One region of the Massilia sp. Dwa41.01b genome, then DNA from elsewhere that is predicted to be linked to it. Evidence: predicted binding sites of a transcription regulator. Region 1 holds the regulator's gene; the other holds the start of a gene.
The links. The regulator FliA, encoded in region 1, starts transcription of late flagellar genes. The targets are predictions, from matches to a motif close to CTAAAGTTTNNNNNNNNNNNGCCGNTA.
Positions count from the first base shown of each region.

Region 1 (7,580 bases):
GACATGGCGGCGACGGGCGCATATGCGGTGCGCTACCGCGGCGCCGCCAGCAGCGGGAGCGAATCCGCCACCTCGACGGCCACGGTCAGGACCGGCGCCATGCGTTCGAATACCGCGGCGATCTGGATCGAAGGCCGCCTGCCGCGCGGCGTCGCTTCCATGGCGGTCGATGCGCCCACGGGCAAGGGTTTGAGTTATGCGCAGTGCTCGAACGCCCAGCAGGAAACCATTGCCCAGGCCATGAGCGCCGGCACCGCGATGACAAACGACGCCCTGGCGTATTTCGGCAAGGCCGAGGTGCCGGGCAAGCGCTATGTCAACTGGTTCGGCGCGCTCGACGGCACGCGCCAGGCGCTGGTCGCCAAACACTTCACGGCCATCAAGGATGCGTTCGACACCAAGCCGGTGAAGGTCGACTGCGGTTGTGACGAGGATTATTTCGCCTACGTCTACCCGGCACGGCCCTACACGATCTATGTCTGCAAGGCCTTCTGGAGCGCGGCGCTGACCGGCACCGATTCGAAAGGCGGCACGCTGCTGCACGAGATGAGCCATTTCGATGCCGTCGCCGGCACCGATGACCATGTCTATGGCCAGTCGGGCGCGGCCGAGATGGCACGGACGGCACCGGAACGCGCCGTCAACAATGCCGACTCGCACGAGTACTTTGGCGAGAACAATCCGCCCTTGAATTAGTGCAAGAAATCTTCCAGCCTGAGCTGCCGGCACTATTGGCAGGTTCAGGCTACGGAAGCCAATAAGAGGATACTGTTCATGCTTTTTGGGTCGTCTAGACAAGGCGCTAGCACAAGTTTTGACATAAATACAGAGCGATTCGACAATAGTTCATTCTTGTTACTTTTCCGCCAATCGACCAAACAAAATATCTAAATTACATTGCTTCGTTTGAAAGAATTGCGCAGTATAGGCGTGAGTTTTCGTTACATTCCGATGAAATGCGACGGGAGCTTACACAATAATGCGGGTGGCGAGCAGCCACGACAATTTTTATACGGAGAAGACACATGAGCTGGAACAGCATCTTGAAGTCGGCAATCGGTATCGCAGCACTCGGCATGGCATGCGGCGCCCAGGCAGGTTCGAACGGCGTGAAAGTGACCGTCACCCCTGAGAAAAACGCGCTTGGCGCCAGCGACGACGTGGTCGTCAACGTCACCCTGACCAACACTTCCTCGACCCCGCAATACGTGCTGAAGGCGCGCACGCCTTTCGAAGGCCTGAGCGCGCCGCTGTTCGACGTCACGCGCGATGGCGCCGCCGTCCCGTACACCGGCGCCCTCGTCAAGCGCGCCAAGCCGACCGCGGCCGACTACTACCTGCTGAAACCAGGCGCGTCGCATACCGTGAAAGTGGAACTGTCTGCCCTGTACGACATGAGCGTCAGCGGCGACTACTCGATCCGCTATCGCACCGCTTCGCCGGATCTGTTCCTGACGAATAACGGCCGCCTCGGCGGTACCGTGCAAGCCGCCGGCTCGAACGCCGGCATCGGCGAGCTGCAGTCGGAAGCGGCTACCCTGTACGTCCAGGGCCGCCTGCCGCGCGGTTCGGAATCGCCCATCATGGAAGCGCTGAAACGCGATGGCGGCACGGTTTCCCCGGCTGGCGTGAGCTACGCTTCGTGCTCGTCGTCGCAGCAGAGCACGATCGCTTCGGCGATCACGGCTGCGAAGAACTACGCCAACGGCTCGGTCAGCTACATGACCCGCACCACGATGGGTCCGCGCTACACCAAGTGGTTCGGCACTGCCACGTCCTCGCGCGTGTCGACCGTGCGCTCGCATTACAACAACATCAAGAGCGCCTTCGATACCAAGAACGTGGTGGTCGATTGCAGCTGCCGCGACAGCTCGTACGCCTACGTGTACCCGACCCAGCCGTACCGCATCTACGTCTGCAACGCGTTCTGGTCGGCACCGATGACGGGCACCGACTCGAAGGGCGGCACCCTGGTGCATGAGATGAGCCACTTCAACGTTGTCGCCGGTACCGACGACCACGCCTATGGCCAGAGCGCGGCCGCCAGCCTGGCGATCAGCAATCCGACCCAGGCTGTCGACAACGCCGACTCGCACGAGTACTTCTCGGAAAACAACCCGGCGCTGAACTAAGCACTGGTTTCGGCATCATCGGGCTTGACCCGGCTGAAACGACAAGGTCCCGGCGAACCGGCAAGTCTGACTTGCGGTTCGGCGGGACCTTTTTTTCGGCCGTGGGACCGAGGCTTCGCTTATTGCCCGGTATGGACGAAGGAGACCGGCTTGGCCGGGAACTCCGTCAGCGCATCCAGGCGCTTCGGATCGACCAGCACGGGGCCGGCATAGCCGATGTTGTAGCTGTGACGCCCGCTCTGGAAGGCGTAGGTGCGGGTGATGTCGATGGTGTTCTTCAGGACCTTGCCCGGTGCCAGAGGCTCGTAGTCGGCGGCCGTGAGTGCCGCGCGCTTGACCATCTTGCCGGTATAGTCGATTGGCCGGTTGCCGAAGTCACGCACGTCGAAGCGGCGGCCCGTCAGTTCCTTTTCCAGCGCAATCTCGCGCGGAATCCAGACCGTGGCCTTGCCCTGGTTGGTGATCGTCAGGTTGACCAGCACCTTGCCGGGCGGGGTAGCGATATCGATACTGTGTTTCACGTCCACGGTCGGTTCTCCAGCCGTACTGGCACAGGCGGTAATAAAGCTGGCTGCCGCAACGGCGGCCAGCAGGAAGGGTCTGCGTTGCATGTTCGACTCCGTATGGTTGTGCTTAGCATTGTGCGGGCACGGGGCGCAAAAGCCAAGGGTGGCGGTGCTGCGGAATCCACGGATGATCGGTGGGTGGACCGCGTGGAGTCAGGACTCCACCCTACGAAAACCACCAACGTAGGGTGGAGGCGGCCGGCAAGGCTCCTGACTCCACGCGGTACAAAGCATGATATACAGAATATTTCACGAATGCGGCTTTCGTGAAATATTCGTTCACCCGCCCTCTTGCGGCGTGGCCGCCAGGATCGTCACCGCCACGCGCCGGTTGCGTGCCCTGCCCGCTTCATCCGTGTTCGGCGCCACCGGTAGGTTGGCGCCATGGCCGACGGCGGTCAGCCGCGACGGATCGATGCCGCCTTCGATGAACAGGCGCACCACGCTGCTGGCGCGCACGCTCGATAACTCCCAGTTCGACGGAAACGCGGAATTGGCGATCGGCCGGTCGTCGGTATGGCCTTCGACCTGGATCGCATGGGTGTCAAGCTGCAGCAGGCCCGCCACCGTGCCGAGGGTGGCACGCGCATCCTTGCCCAGCACCGCCTGCCCTTCGGCGAAGAGCACGCTGGCATTGATGTCGACCTTGACGCCGCGCGCGGTCTGCGTCACGCGCACCTTGCCGTCTTTCACCAGCGGCGCAAGCGAGGCATTCAACTGGCGCGCGAGCGTGTTCAGGCGCTCCTGCTCGCGGCGCATGGCCTCCAGCCGCTTGCGTGCGATCAGCTGCGTCAGGGGCAGCTGTTCGATGGTGCTGCTGGCCTGCGGCGTCGTCGGCTTGCCGCCGAAGGCATCGCCAAGCGCGTCCGACAGCACCCGGTATTTTCCGACGTTGACCACGGAAATCGCGTACATCACGACAAAGAAGGCGAACAGCAGCGTGATGAAGTCGGCGTACGAAATCAGCCAGCGGTCGTGGTTTTCCGCCTCTTCCTCGACGCGTTTGCGCGCCATGTCAGTGCGTCACCAGGAGGCTGGCCATGCGTTCCTCGACCACGCGCGCATGGTTGCCGCTGGCCAGGTCGTGGAAGACTTCCAGCAGGATGTCGTACTGGGCGACGCGGTCCGCCACCAGGGCTTTCAATTTGTTGGCCACCGGCAGGAAGAACAGGTTCGCAAGGCCCACGCCATACACCGTCGAGACGAAAGCGACCGCGATGCCGGAACCCAGGCGCGAGGGGTCGGACAGGTTTTCCATCACGTGGATGAGGCCCAGCACGGCGCCCAGGATGCCGATGGTCGGCGCGTAGCCGGCAGCGGATTCCCAGATGCGCGCGGCGCGGCGTTCGGCCGCCTCGAAGGCGCTGACCTCGGTCTCGAGCAGGCCGCGCAGCTTGTCCGGGTGGACGCCGTCGACGACCAGGCGCAGGCCCTTCTGGATGAAGGGCTCCTTGCCGCCCATGTACTGCTCGAGCGCGAGCAGGCCGTCGCGCCGTGCCGTGTGGCTCCACAGCGCGATCTCGCGCGAGAGCGGCTGGCGCTTGTCCTTCGGCGGGAAGAAGACCCAGCGCAGCATCTGCATGCCGCGGCGGAAAGTACGCGCCTCGGACTGCAGGAGCACCGCCCCGAACGTACCGACGACGACGATGGCGAAGGCTGCCGGTTGAATGAGCGAGGCGAAGCGGCCGCCGTCGAGCGTGTGCCCGACAACAAGGCCGATAATCGCCAGCGCCAGGCCGATCAGGCTGGCGAAGTCCACAGCTTTTCCTTGAGCGAGGCACGCAGGCGCGCCACGGCTTGCGTGTGGAGCTGCGACACGCGCGATTCCGACACGCCAAGGACGGCGCCGATTTCCTTCAGGTTCAGCTCTTCCTCGTAGTACAGGCCCATGAGGATTTTCTCGCGCGGCGGCAAGCCGTCGATGGCGCCGATCACGGCCTGGCGGAAGTCGGTGTCGAGCAGCGCGCGCAGCGGGTCGTCGTCGTCGACCGCATACCGGTCGAGGAAGGAATCGTTGCCATCCTCGTCGTGGAAGTCCTCGTAATAGACCAGCTGGTGGCCGCCGCCTTCGAACAGCATTTCCTGGTAATCGGCCAGGGACACGTCGAGCGATTTGGCGACTTCGGTCTCGGAGGGCGCGCGGCCCAGCTTCTGCTGCAGTGCGGTCATGGCGGATTCCACTTTCTTCATGGTCTGACGGGTACTGCGCGGCATCCAGTCGTTGCTGCGCAACTCGTCGACCATGGCGCCGCGGATGCGCAGCACTGCATAGGTTTCGAATTGGGCGCCGTGGTTGTCTTCGTAGCGGTTGATGGCGTCGAGCAGGCCCATCATGCCGGCCTGGATCAGGTCGTCCACCTCCACCGATGGCGGCAATTTCGCCTTCATCTGGTGCGCGAGGCGCTTGACCAGCGGGGCGTGCTCGGTGAGCAGGTGGTTCTTGTCCGCTTTCCCTTTGACGGTATACATGCTTGTGCTTTTTTCTTAAGAACCGAAGTGCGCGCCGCGGGTCTGACGCACACCGCTGAAACGCCCGGCGAGTTGGCGGAAAGCCACCGAGGCACCGGCCAGCGGAAACGCATCGACCACGGCACGGCCGAGACGCGCGGCGCGGTGCAGGTATTCGTCTGCCGGGACCGAGCCCATGGAACTCAACGTTACTGCAAGGTAACGACTTGCCGCTGACGCCATATTATCGTAAACAACACGGGCCTCCGCCTCCGTTGCCCCGGTGACAAGGATGCCGAAACGGCGGCGTCCCAGCTCCTGCGCCAGGCGCTTGATCAGGCCATAGGCGTTGGTGATCGAGGTGGCGTTGGTGGAGACCTGGATCACGATTTCCGAGTCCGCCAGCGCCGGCAAGGCCAGGCTGCCATCGCGGTTCAGTTCGCCATCGACGATGACGATGCCGCCCTGGCGCTTGACCAGCACATCGAAGGCCTTGGCCAGGCGGCGCGCCTCGACCGCATCCTGCGGCAGGCGGCCGTCGCGGGCCAGCAGCGCCAGCGCGAAGCCTTGCGGCGCATGCTGCACCACCTGGTCGAGCGCGCATTCCTGGCGTGCCACCTGCATCAGGTCGGCATGGCGTTCCATCTCCAGGCGATAGGCGACGCTGTGGTTGCGCAGGCAGGCGTCGACGATCAGCACGTCGTTGCCGGATTGAAACAGCGAGGCGCCCAGGTTCACCAGCATGGCGCTCTTGTCGTCGCCCGGGGTGGCGGACAGGAAGGTCACGACGCGCGGCTGGGCGCCGGCCAGCATCCGGCGCAGGCCCTCGGCCTGGTCAAAGTCGAAACTAGACAAAACGCACCTCGCGCAGGCTGTCGTCGGCTTTGCCGGCACGGGCCATCATCAGCGGCAGGTCGGCGTCCTCGAACTGGGATGCGGCATCGCGGCGGCCGCGGAAGGCGCGGTCGACCAGCATGGCGCGGTCGGCCAGGTGCAGGTCTTCCGGCACGCGCTGGCCGTTCGAGATGTAGTGCAGGTTCAGCTTCTGGCGGATCATCACGTCGAGCACGTTGCCGATCGAGGCGGCTTCGTCGAGCTTGGTCATGATGCAGCCGTGCAGGCCGCTGCCCTGGTAGGCGCGCACGACTTCGGCCAGGGTTTCGTTGGTGGCCGTCGCGTTCAGGCACAGCAGGCGTTTCACGTCCGCGCCGGCGCCGTTCAGCATGGCCACCTGTTCCGTCACCATCTGGTCGCGCTGCGACATGCCGATGGTGTCGATGAGCACGGTGTGCTTGTTCTTCAGTTCTTTCAGGGCGATGCGCAGGTCGGCTTCGTCCTTCACCGAGTGCACCATCACGCCCAGGATCTTGCCATAGATGCGCAGCTGCTCGTGGCCGCCGATACGGTAGGCATCGGTGGTGATCAGGGCCAGCTTTTCCGCACCGTGGCGCATGACGCAGCGCGCGGCCAGTTTCGCGGTGGTGGTGGTCTTGCCGACGCCGGTCGGGCCGACCAGGGCGAACACGCCGCCCTTTTCCAGCAGGCTGTCTTCGTCGGCCATGGTGGTCAGGTTACGCGCCAGCACAGTCTTGATCCAGCGCATGGCTTCGGCCGCGTCCTTGTTGGCAGGCATCTTGTCGATCAGGTAGCGCGACAGCGAGGCCGAGAAACCGGCGCCCAGCATTTCGCGGAGCACGGCCGCCTTGTGCGGTTCGCGCTGCTGGGTACCGCCCCAGGACAGTTCGGCCAGCTGGGTTTCCATCATGCCGCGCATGGCGCGCAGTTCGCTCATCATGCCGCTCATCTCTTGCGCAGCCGATTCCTGGGCCTGGGCAATCGCGGCCTGCATCATCTGCGTCATCGCGCTCATATCAAAAGCGGGTGCAGCGGCCGGGGCTGGCGCAGGAGCGGCGGCGCGGCGCGGCGCGGCGAAGGCGGCTTCGAATTCCGGCTCCATCGCCGGTGCGCGGCGGGTGGCGTAGACGTGTTCGGGGGCCGGCGCTGCGGGCGCGGCGCTGCGGCGGTTCACAAAAGCCGGCTCGGCGTCGTCGAAGGGATTCAGGTGGTCCAGGCGCGGTGCCGGCTGGGCCATCGGCGAACCGGCGGCTGGCGCGGCCAGCGAGGCGACGTCGTCGTTGTCGAGTGCGAGGATTTCGACGACGCCATCGACCGGACGGTTCGAGAGGATGACGGCATCGGGCCCGAGCGCATCGCGCACCTTGCGCAAGGCTTCACGGGAGGTTGCCGCTGTAAATTTCTTCACATTCATCTTATTCTCCGAACTGCTTGATCTATTCATGCCGGGACGGAAGTCTCCGGTCTATGGCTAGATTATTGACGATGCTGTGAAGCAACCATCAGCGGAAAAGGATGGGGAAAGTGGGTTAATTCGAATTTGATGGTGGAGTGGTATGGCTTGCGGTCGCGTTACCGC
Region 1 covers NZ_CP050454.1:4,182,455-4,190,034, forward strand. The annotation lists gene G4G28_RS19275 (M35 family metallo-endopeptidase) at 1-696, shown strand, start outside; gene G4G28_RS19280 (M35 family metallo-endopeptidase) at 1,026-2,132, shown strand; gene G4G28_RS19285 (hypothetical protein) at 2,252-2,743, opposite strand; gene motD (flagellar motor protein MotD) at 2,978-3,712, opposite strand; gene G4G28_RS19295 (flagellar motor protein) at 3,714-4,457, opposite strand; gene G4G28_RS19300 (RNA polymerase sigma factor FliA) at 4,439-5,167, opposite strand; gene G4G28_RS19305 (antiactivator of flagellar biosynthesis FleN protein) at 5,183-6,001, opposite strand; gene flhF (flagellar biosynthesis protein FlhF) at 5,994-7,415, opposite strand.

Region 2 (7,580 bases), 780 kb from region 1:
ACCAATGCGGTGAAACACTTCAAGTGGGAACCGCGCGGCAAGCGGCGCCTGCACAAGACGCCCGCCCAGCGCGAAGTCGAGGCCTGCCATTACTGGCTGGAGAAGGAACTGGCGGCCGTCAAGCCGAAGGTGATCGTGGCCCTGGGTGCCACGGCCCTGAAATCGGTCCTGCGCGATGGCAAGGCGAAGCTGGGAGACATGCTCGGCAAGGCAATCGAGCACGAGGGGCGCTGGGTCGTCACGGTCTACCACCCCTCGTACATCCTGCGCGTGCCGGACGAGGAAACCCGGCACCAGGCGTTCAACGTGATGGTCGAGGGCTTAAAACTGGCGCAGCAGTTGCTGGAGCGGCAGCCGGAAGAGCCGGCGGCCCAGGGTGGGTCTTGATTCCCCCGCTATGGCACGGTTGCATCCCAGGGCTTGCATCTCGATATGCGAAGGTGCCATTCCGCGCGGGCACAGGTGCCCACCCTACAGGGGGCGCCCGGCGAGGGTCCTGACCCCACGCGGTATGGCACTGGCGATCTTCGCAGGGTGGGCACTCTGTGCCCACGCGGTATAGCACGGTTGCGTCCACCTGAACGCATCGCGAGCCGCATAGATGTGATGTCGGTTCGATCGAATCAGTGTTACCGCCGTTTCGACGGGCAGGCGTGCTATACCGCGTGGGGTCAAGACCCCACCCTACGTCAAGCCGGCGTTGCGGTTTGGCAGACATCGCAACCGCTTACCGCCCCGGCATCACCGCCACATCGAAGCGCACCATATCCCCCGCGCTGACCTGCCTGGCTGCCGCCGGCGGCGTCACCGTCCCGATCGCAAACCCCGGCTGCACCTGCACGATCGTCACGGTGCCGACCGGCGTTTCCACGGTCCCGAGCGGCACCAGGGGATCGGCGCCGTACACCTGCTGGCGCGTGTCGGCACGATAGACGACCAACTGGTCGCCCGGCGCCACCGACGAGGTGCTGCCGGCGTCGATGAAGATGCGCTCGCCCTGCACCTGCACCACCTTGGCCATGAAGGGCAGGGGGAGCGAGGTCGGCGGCGATGGCGGCGATGCCTTCGTCGAGCGCGCGCAGGATGGCGCCGCCAAACGGCGTGGCGGCGAAGCTGGCGCTGCCGAACGGCTTGTCGCGCCCGACCGTCCCTTCGCCGGGCTGCTCGACCACCGCCGTATGGCGCGCCAGCAGGGTGCCGGTCAGGCCGTCGTGCACGAAGAAGGCGATCTCGATGCGGCGCGCGCGGCGCTTCCACAGGCCGTAATAGGCCGGCTGCTCGAAACGGCTGGCGTCGACGATCTCGCCCGAGATGACGAACTGGCTCTCGTGCATGGTCGCGATGCGGCGCACCGCCGCCGTGTCGGCAGCCGGGCCGCTGGCGCCGGGCGACACGACATAGGGACTGGCCTTGCCGAGGAACCTGCCCGATGCCGTCATGCGGCGCAGCAGCTCTGGGGCAGGCGGGTGGCGATGCCGTCGATGTCGTCGAGCTGGGGTGAGCTGCGCAAGTGGAAGGGCGTGACGACGAGTTTCTTCCTGTAGGCGAGGTTGACGCTGCCGCGCGGGCGCGTCTTCTTCCTTCACCGCGATGCGCACGTGCAGCAGCTGGCCCGTCTGCCACTCGCGCAGGACGCTGTAGCGGTCGAATTCCGCGGCCGGCTGGACGCGGCTGCTGTCGAACGAGGTGCCGCGGCTGCTGGCGCCGGCGGCGACTTCCACGCGCGCGGCACTGCGCAGCCCGAGCTGCTCGAGGGCGTCGCGAATGGCATTCTGGCGAGCTTTCGCCACGCCGCCTTCGGCGATGGCGGCGACGCCTTCGGCTTCGATCGGGGCGGAGAAAGCGGGCAGTGCGCTCGCGGCCAGCAGCAGGGGCACGAGGATTGCCGCCAGCGCGGCGCGAAAGAAGGCGAAGGCCTTACTGGGCATGGTAGAACGACGCGCCATAGGCGGCGCCGGGGCCGGCGCCTCCCACCATGGTGCGGGCGGCCTTGGCCACCGCCGGAGCGGGGCTGGCAACCTGGGCTTGGGAGGGGGCCGCATTGGTGTCGAAATCCATCTCCACGCTCGTCTCGTAGCTGCCGTCTTCGCGCTGGGTAACCTTGGTCACGCGCGCGCCACGGATGAAGGCGTCAATATACACCTTGAAACTATCGTCCTTGAGCGCCATCGAGCCAACCGTGCTGCCGCCTTCGATGCGCAGGCCATAGACCTGTTCGGCCATGGCGCGGTAGGCGTCCAGGCGCGCGGCGCGCATGGCCAGCAGCTTGCGCTGGGCCGGCGACACACGGTCGCACTGGCCTTCGCAGGCGGCCGTGTTGACGGCGCCGTAGCCGGTTGCGTGCAGCGTGACGAGGACAGGTTGGTGAGCGGGCGCCTGGTGCGCCATGGAAGGCAGGGTGCCGCAGGCGGACAGCAGCGAAGCGCAGGCGAGGGCGAGGACAGCGACGATTTTCATGACGGATCCGGTGGGAAAATGCAGGCGCGATGAGCGCGGTATCAGTCTGAATAACGGTCGGCTGCGCCGGATCTTGATGGACGTACGGAAATATTTTGCCGCAAAGCAGTAAAATCGCAAGCTTCTTGCCGGCTCCATCACGCCGGCGATGCCTGTTCGATCACGCTGGTGGCCGTCCTGTCATCGCCTGCCGCGAATCAAGCTCAGCAAGTCAGGACGAGGACAGCACGAACTGATTGCCTCGGGGTCCTTCATGATCGCAAACCTGCCCCAGGGCTGCTTCTGCGGCGGCGACACGCTTGGGCGACACGCAACAGGCATCCCGCACGCCCGTGATCTCCGCAGATGCCCGGCATGCATATGGCTCTTGTAACATCTTGTTTCTTGCTTATCTTGCTTAATGCAAAGACAATCCCCCTAATAGCTTCAACAACGATTACCAGAAGGGATGTCACGATGTTGCAACGCGTTTTGCCCGCATTGATTCTCTGTTCCCTGAGCCTGCCGGCATGGTCGCAGGCCACGGCCGAGACTGCGCCCCAGACGGCAACGGCCGCGCCCGAGCCAGTAGGGGCCGCGCCGGCAGCGGTGACCGAGATTGTCGAGGAGGCGCCCCAGACCGTGCTCGTTTCCGGCGCGCGACCGGGTCCGGGCCTGTGGAAGGTGTCGAAGGGCGATCACATGATGTGGGTATTCGGCGTCTACACGCCCTTGCCCGAGAAAATGGAGTGGCGCTCGCGCAATGTCGAGAAAGCCATCGCCGGTTCCCAGGAATACCTGAAGCCGCCATTGGCGCAGATCGGTGTCGGCTGGGGCGCCATCACGGCCTTGCCCTTCCTGATCGGCGTCAAGAAAAATCCCGATGGCGCCGAGCTGAAGGATTTGCTGCCGCCCGACGTCTATGCCCGCTGGCAACCGCTGAAACAAAAGTATTTTGGCAACGACAGCGGCATCGAGCGTGAACGCCCTTCGTTCGTGGCCTTCGAGTTGTCGAACCGTGCGCTCAAGGAGGCGGGCCTGACCCGCGGCACCGAGGTGGAAAAGACCATCGAGGGGCTCGTCAAGAAGCACAAGCTGAAAGTGAGCGACCCGACGGTCGAAATCAAGATCAAGGATCCGGGCAAGGCCGTGCGCGACTTCAAGAAGTCGGCGATGGACGACGTGCCCTGCCTGGCCAAGACCATGGAGCGCCTTGAAAGCGAACTCGGCGCTACGCGCGAGCTGGCCAATGCCTGGGCGACGGGTGAGATCGAAAACATTCGCAAGCTGAACTATGGCGACCGGGCAGCCTGCAAGCAGGCCGTCCTCAGCAGTTCCCTGGCAAAGAATCAGCCCGAATTGCACACCCTGACGCAACAGGCATCGGACTCCTGGCTTGCCGCCGCCGAGAAAGCGCTGGCGGCCAATACCAGCACGTTCGCCATGGTGCACATCAAGGATATCCTCGATCCAAAGGGCATCATCGCGACACTCCAGGCGAAAGGCTATACGGTGGAGGCGCCGAAATGAGGCCCGCGATGGCGAAACGCACCTCGGCCGTACTGGTCCTGTGCTTGCTGGCCCTGCCGGCCCGGGCGCAGAGCGAGGCCGGCAGTACGCCGGCGGCGCTGGCACCTGCGGCAAACCAGGCAAGCCCGGCCGCCGCCCCGACCCTCGAGAACGGCGAGGCCCTGCCCCAGACCGTGCTCGTCTCGGGCAGCCGCCCGGGTCCGGGCTTGTGGAAGGTGTCGAAGGGCGAGCATGTGCTATGGGTGTTCGGCACCTATTCGCCCTTGCCGGCCAAGATGGAATGGCAATCGCGCGCGGTCGAAAGGATCATCGCGCACTCCCAGGAATACCTGAAGCCGCCGGAGGTGAGCGTCGACGTCGGCTGGAGCGGGGTGGCGGCCTTGCCTTTCCTGATCGGCGCCAAGAAAAATCCCGATGGCCGCGAGCTCAGGGACATCCTGCCGCCCGAGTTGTATGCGCGCTGGCTGCCCCTGAAGGAAAAATATTTCGCGGGCGATCAGGGCGTCGAGCGTGAACGGCCTTCCTTTGTCGCCGACGAACTGTACAGCCGCGCATTGCGCCACGCCGGCCTGTCGCGCGGGGATGAAGTACGCAAACGAATCGGCGAGCTGGCCGAAAAACACCACCTGAAATTCACCGATGCCAGCTACCACGTGACGATCAAGCAGCCGGTCAAGGCGCTGCGCGAGTTCAAGAAGTCCAGCATGGACGACGTGCCTTGCCTGGCCAGGACCATCGACAGCCTGGACACGGACGTCGACGTGATGCGTACCCGTGCCAACGCCTGGGCGGTCGGCGACCTCGACGAGATCCGCAAGCTGAGCTTTGCCGACCGCACTGCGGCCTGCAGCAATGCCCTCGGAACCAGTTCGGTCGCGACCTTGCAACCCGAGCTGAAGGACATGCACGCGCGCGCCGCCGAGCAGTGGGTGGCGGCTGCGGAAAAGGCGCTCGCCACGAACGCCAGCACCTTCACGGTCGTACACATCAAGGAAATCCTGCACCCGCATGGCGTCATAGCAACACTGCAGGCGCGCGGCTATACGGTCGAGCCGCCGAAATAAGGCCGGGCAGCCATGCTGCCCGGGGCGGATTGTCACCGTTCGAACGACCGCGCATGCTGGCCCGCCCCGGCCAGCATGCCGCCTCACCACCGTCCACTAGCAATCCTTGCCAAAAAAACATTTCGCGCGACGTGAAAGCGGGTTGATGCGTTATCATCATCGTCGAATCTGCTGCGAAGTTCTCGCAAGCAATCATCAGGCGGAAAGCGCCGCATGCAAGGAAATGGAAGGATTACGATGAAGCTGTCACACGTGTTGGATGTCGCCTCGCAGTACATGCGCGCGGAGTTGTATGCCATTTCATCGATCCGGCGCCTGTCCGACGTGCACCTGCTGTGGGGCCCGATGTACGCGCGGCGCAACCTCGGCCTGGGCGCCAAGTTCTTTTCCCTCTACAGCCTGGCCGAGGTGCCGAAGCGCACCTGGTCCGACTATCTCGATAACGAGCCGCTCAAGAAACGCTATGCCGCCGTTACTTCGGTCGAAGCACGCCAGCTGGCCGACGACAAGATCAAGTTCTTCGAGCATTGCACCGGCCACGGCATCGCCACGGCGCACATCGTTGCCCTGATCACCAAGGCGGCGCCGGAAGGCAGCAGCATCCCCCACATCCTGGCACCAGGCGACCTGGCGCGCCTGCTCGTGCCCGGCGAATACTTCGTCAAGCCCAGCCACGGCTCGCACGGCAAGGGCACCTTTTCGCTGAGCGTCACCCCCTCGGGTGTGCGCTGGAGCGGCGGCAACAGCGGTTCCTTCGAGGACCTGGCGCGCTATTGCGAAGCGGCGCTGCAATTTACGCGCGCCCTGATCGTGCAGCCCAAGCTGGTGAACCACGGCATCATCAAGAACATCACCCAGTCGAAGGGGCTGTCGACCATCCGCGTCGTCACCATCCGCAAGGCCGAGCAAATCGAAGTCATTGCGGGCGCCGTGCGCATCGTCGTCGGCGAATCCGATGTCGACAATTTCTCGCATGGCGCCAGCGGCAACCTGGTGGCCGGCGTCGATGTCGAGACCGGCAAGATGATCACGGCGATCGGCTCCAGGTCGCGCACCTGGCCGGCGATGAAGGACGTGCCGATCCACCCGCAGTCGGGCGCCTCGATCGTCGGCGTGCAGGTGCCGCACTGGCCGCAGGTGCTCGAGCTGGTGAAGAAGGCGCACACCTCGATCGAGGGGCTGCATACGGTGGGCTGGGACGTGGCCGTGCTGGAGGACGGCCCGGTGATCGTGGAGGCCAACTGGCGCTACGACATCGACATCCTGCAAGTGGCCTACAAGAAGGGTTTCAAGCCGGTCATCGACGCGAAACTGGCCTGCTGAGGGCCTTCCCGGCGGGGCGGCCTGCACTCCCTCAAAGGCCGATGCAAGGTTGTCAATGCCGGGAAAACTCGCGTAGAATGCGACGAGTCGCGGGTGTAGCTCAATGGTAGAGCAGAAGCTTCCCAAGCTTACGACGAGGGTTCGATTCCCTTCACCCGCTCCACACCTTTGCCGCACACGGCAGCTATCTCTTCTTCCCCAGCTTACCCGCCATCAGGCTGCTTGCGGCGCTTGGCCAGGCATTCCTGCTGCATCTTCGGATCCGCACCCAGCTCCCCCAACAGGCGCATGATGTTTTCGCTGTTGCGAAAGCGCGCCTCCTCATAGGCGGTGCGGCAGGCGGGCCCCGTGTAATTGACATCGGCACCGGCAGCGACCAGTTTGCGCACGACGGGCGCCAGCTTGGCTTCCTTTTCCAGAATCTCTTGCCGTCGCTGCTCGTCGTCGGGCCAGCGGCCTAGCGCGCCGCTGTACCTCATCAACTGCATCAGGAGGCTGTCCCTCGGTACCAGCCCCGGCTGGACGGTGTCTACTTTCGCCCCTTTGGCGACCAACAGGTCCAGCATCGGCAGGTCGAACCCCAACGCGGCCTTGGCAAGCGGATTGCTGCCCTCGGGCGGATTCACGTTGGCGCCCCGGTCGATCAGCAATTGCGCCATGCGCGTGTCCCCAACACCCACCGCAACCGCGAGCGGCGTCTCGTACACGCTGCCGTAGCTGTTGAGCGAATCCCTGGGCGGCTCGAGTTTGGCACCCCTGGACAGCAGATACTCGACCATCTCGGCATTGCGCGCACGGATTGCCCCTTTCAGCGCGGCGCTTTCGCTGGCGTCGATCCGCGCTCCCCGCTGCAGGAACAGGTCGACCAGGGCCCTGTGTCCGCTCTCGGCCGCGATGGCGATCGATGGCGAATCGCTGTTCCCGCGGTCCTCGATTGGCTCGCCCTGGCTGAGGAAGCGGCGGACCTTGTCGATATCGCCCGCGCGGATTGCCGCGACATAGGCCATGCTGCGCAGATGCTGGTCGATCTCGGCCTGCCGTTTCCGGGACTCGGCCGGGGTCAGCAGCACTTCGGCCATGGCATGGGTGAGGCGTCCGATATCGGCCTGTCGCATGCCATCGGGCGCGAGCACGGTCTCGCTCATTTCCAGTGCGGCGAGTGGCCTTTGCAGTACTCGGCCGCGCAGGTAAATGCTGAGGAAGCCTGTGTAATTGAACGAGAGGAGT
Region 2 covers NZ_CP050454.1:4,959,716-4,967,295, reverse strand. The annotation lists gene G4G28_RS27105 (UdgX family uracil-DNA binding protein) at 1-387, shown strand, start outside; gene G4G28_RS29535 (FlgT C-terminal domain-containing protein) at 728-1,021, opposite strand; partial or broken gene G4G28_RS29530 (flagellar assembly protein T N-terminal domain-containing protein) at 1,236-1,928, opposite strand; gene G4G28_RS22905 (LPP20 family lipoprotein) at 1,918-2,457, opposite strand; gene G4G28_RS22900 (TraB/GumN family protein) at 2,914-3,966, shown strand; gene G4G28_RS22895 (TraB/GumN family protein) at 3,975-5,030, shown strand; gene G4G28_RS22890 (sugar-transfer associated ATP-grasp domain-containing protein) at 5,268-6,353, shown strand; tRNA gene G4G28_RS22885 (tRNA-Gly) at 6,443-6,516, shown strand; gene G4G28_RS22880 (ankyrin repeat domain-containing protein) at 6,557-7,580, opposite strand, start outside.
Region 2: a site for FliA is predicted at 2,509-2,535, ahead of G4G28_RS22905 (LPP20 family lipoprotein). Genes of this name have one in related genera too.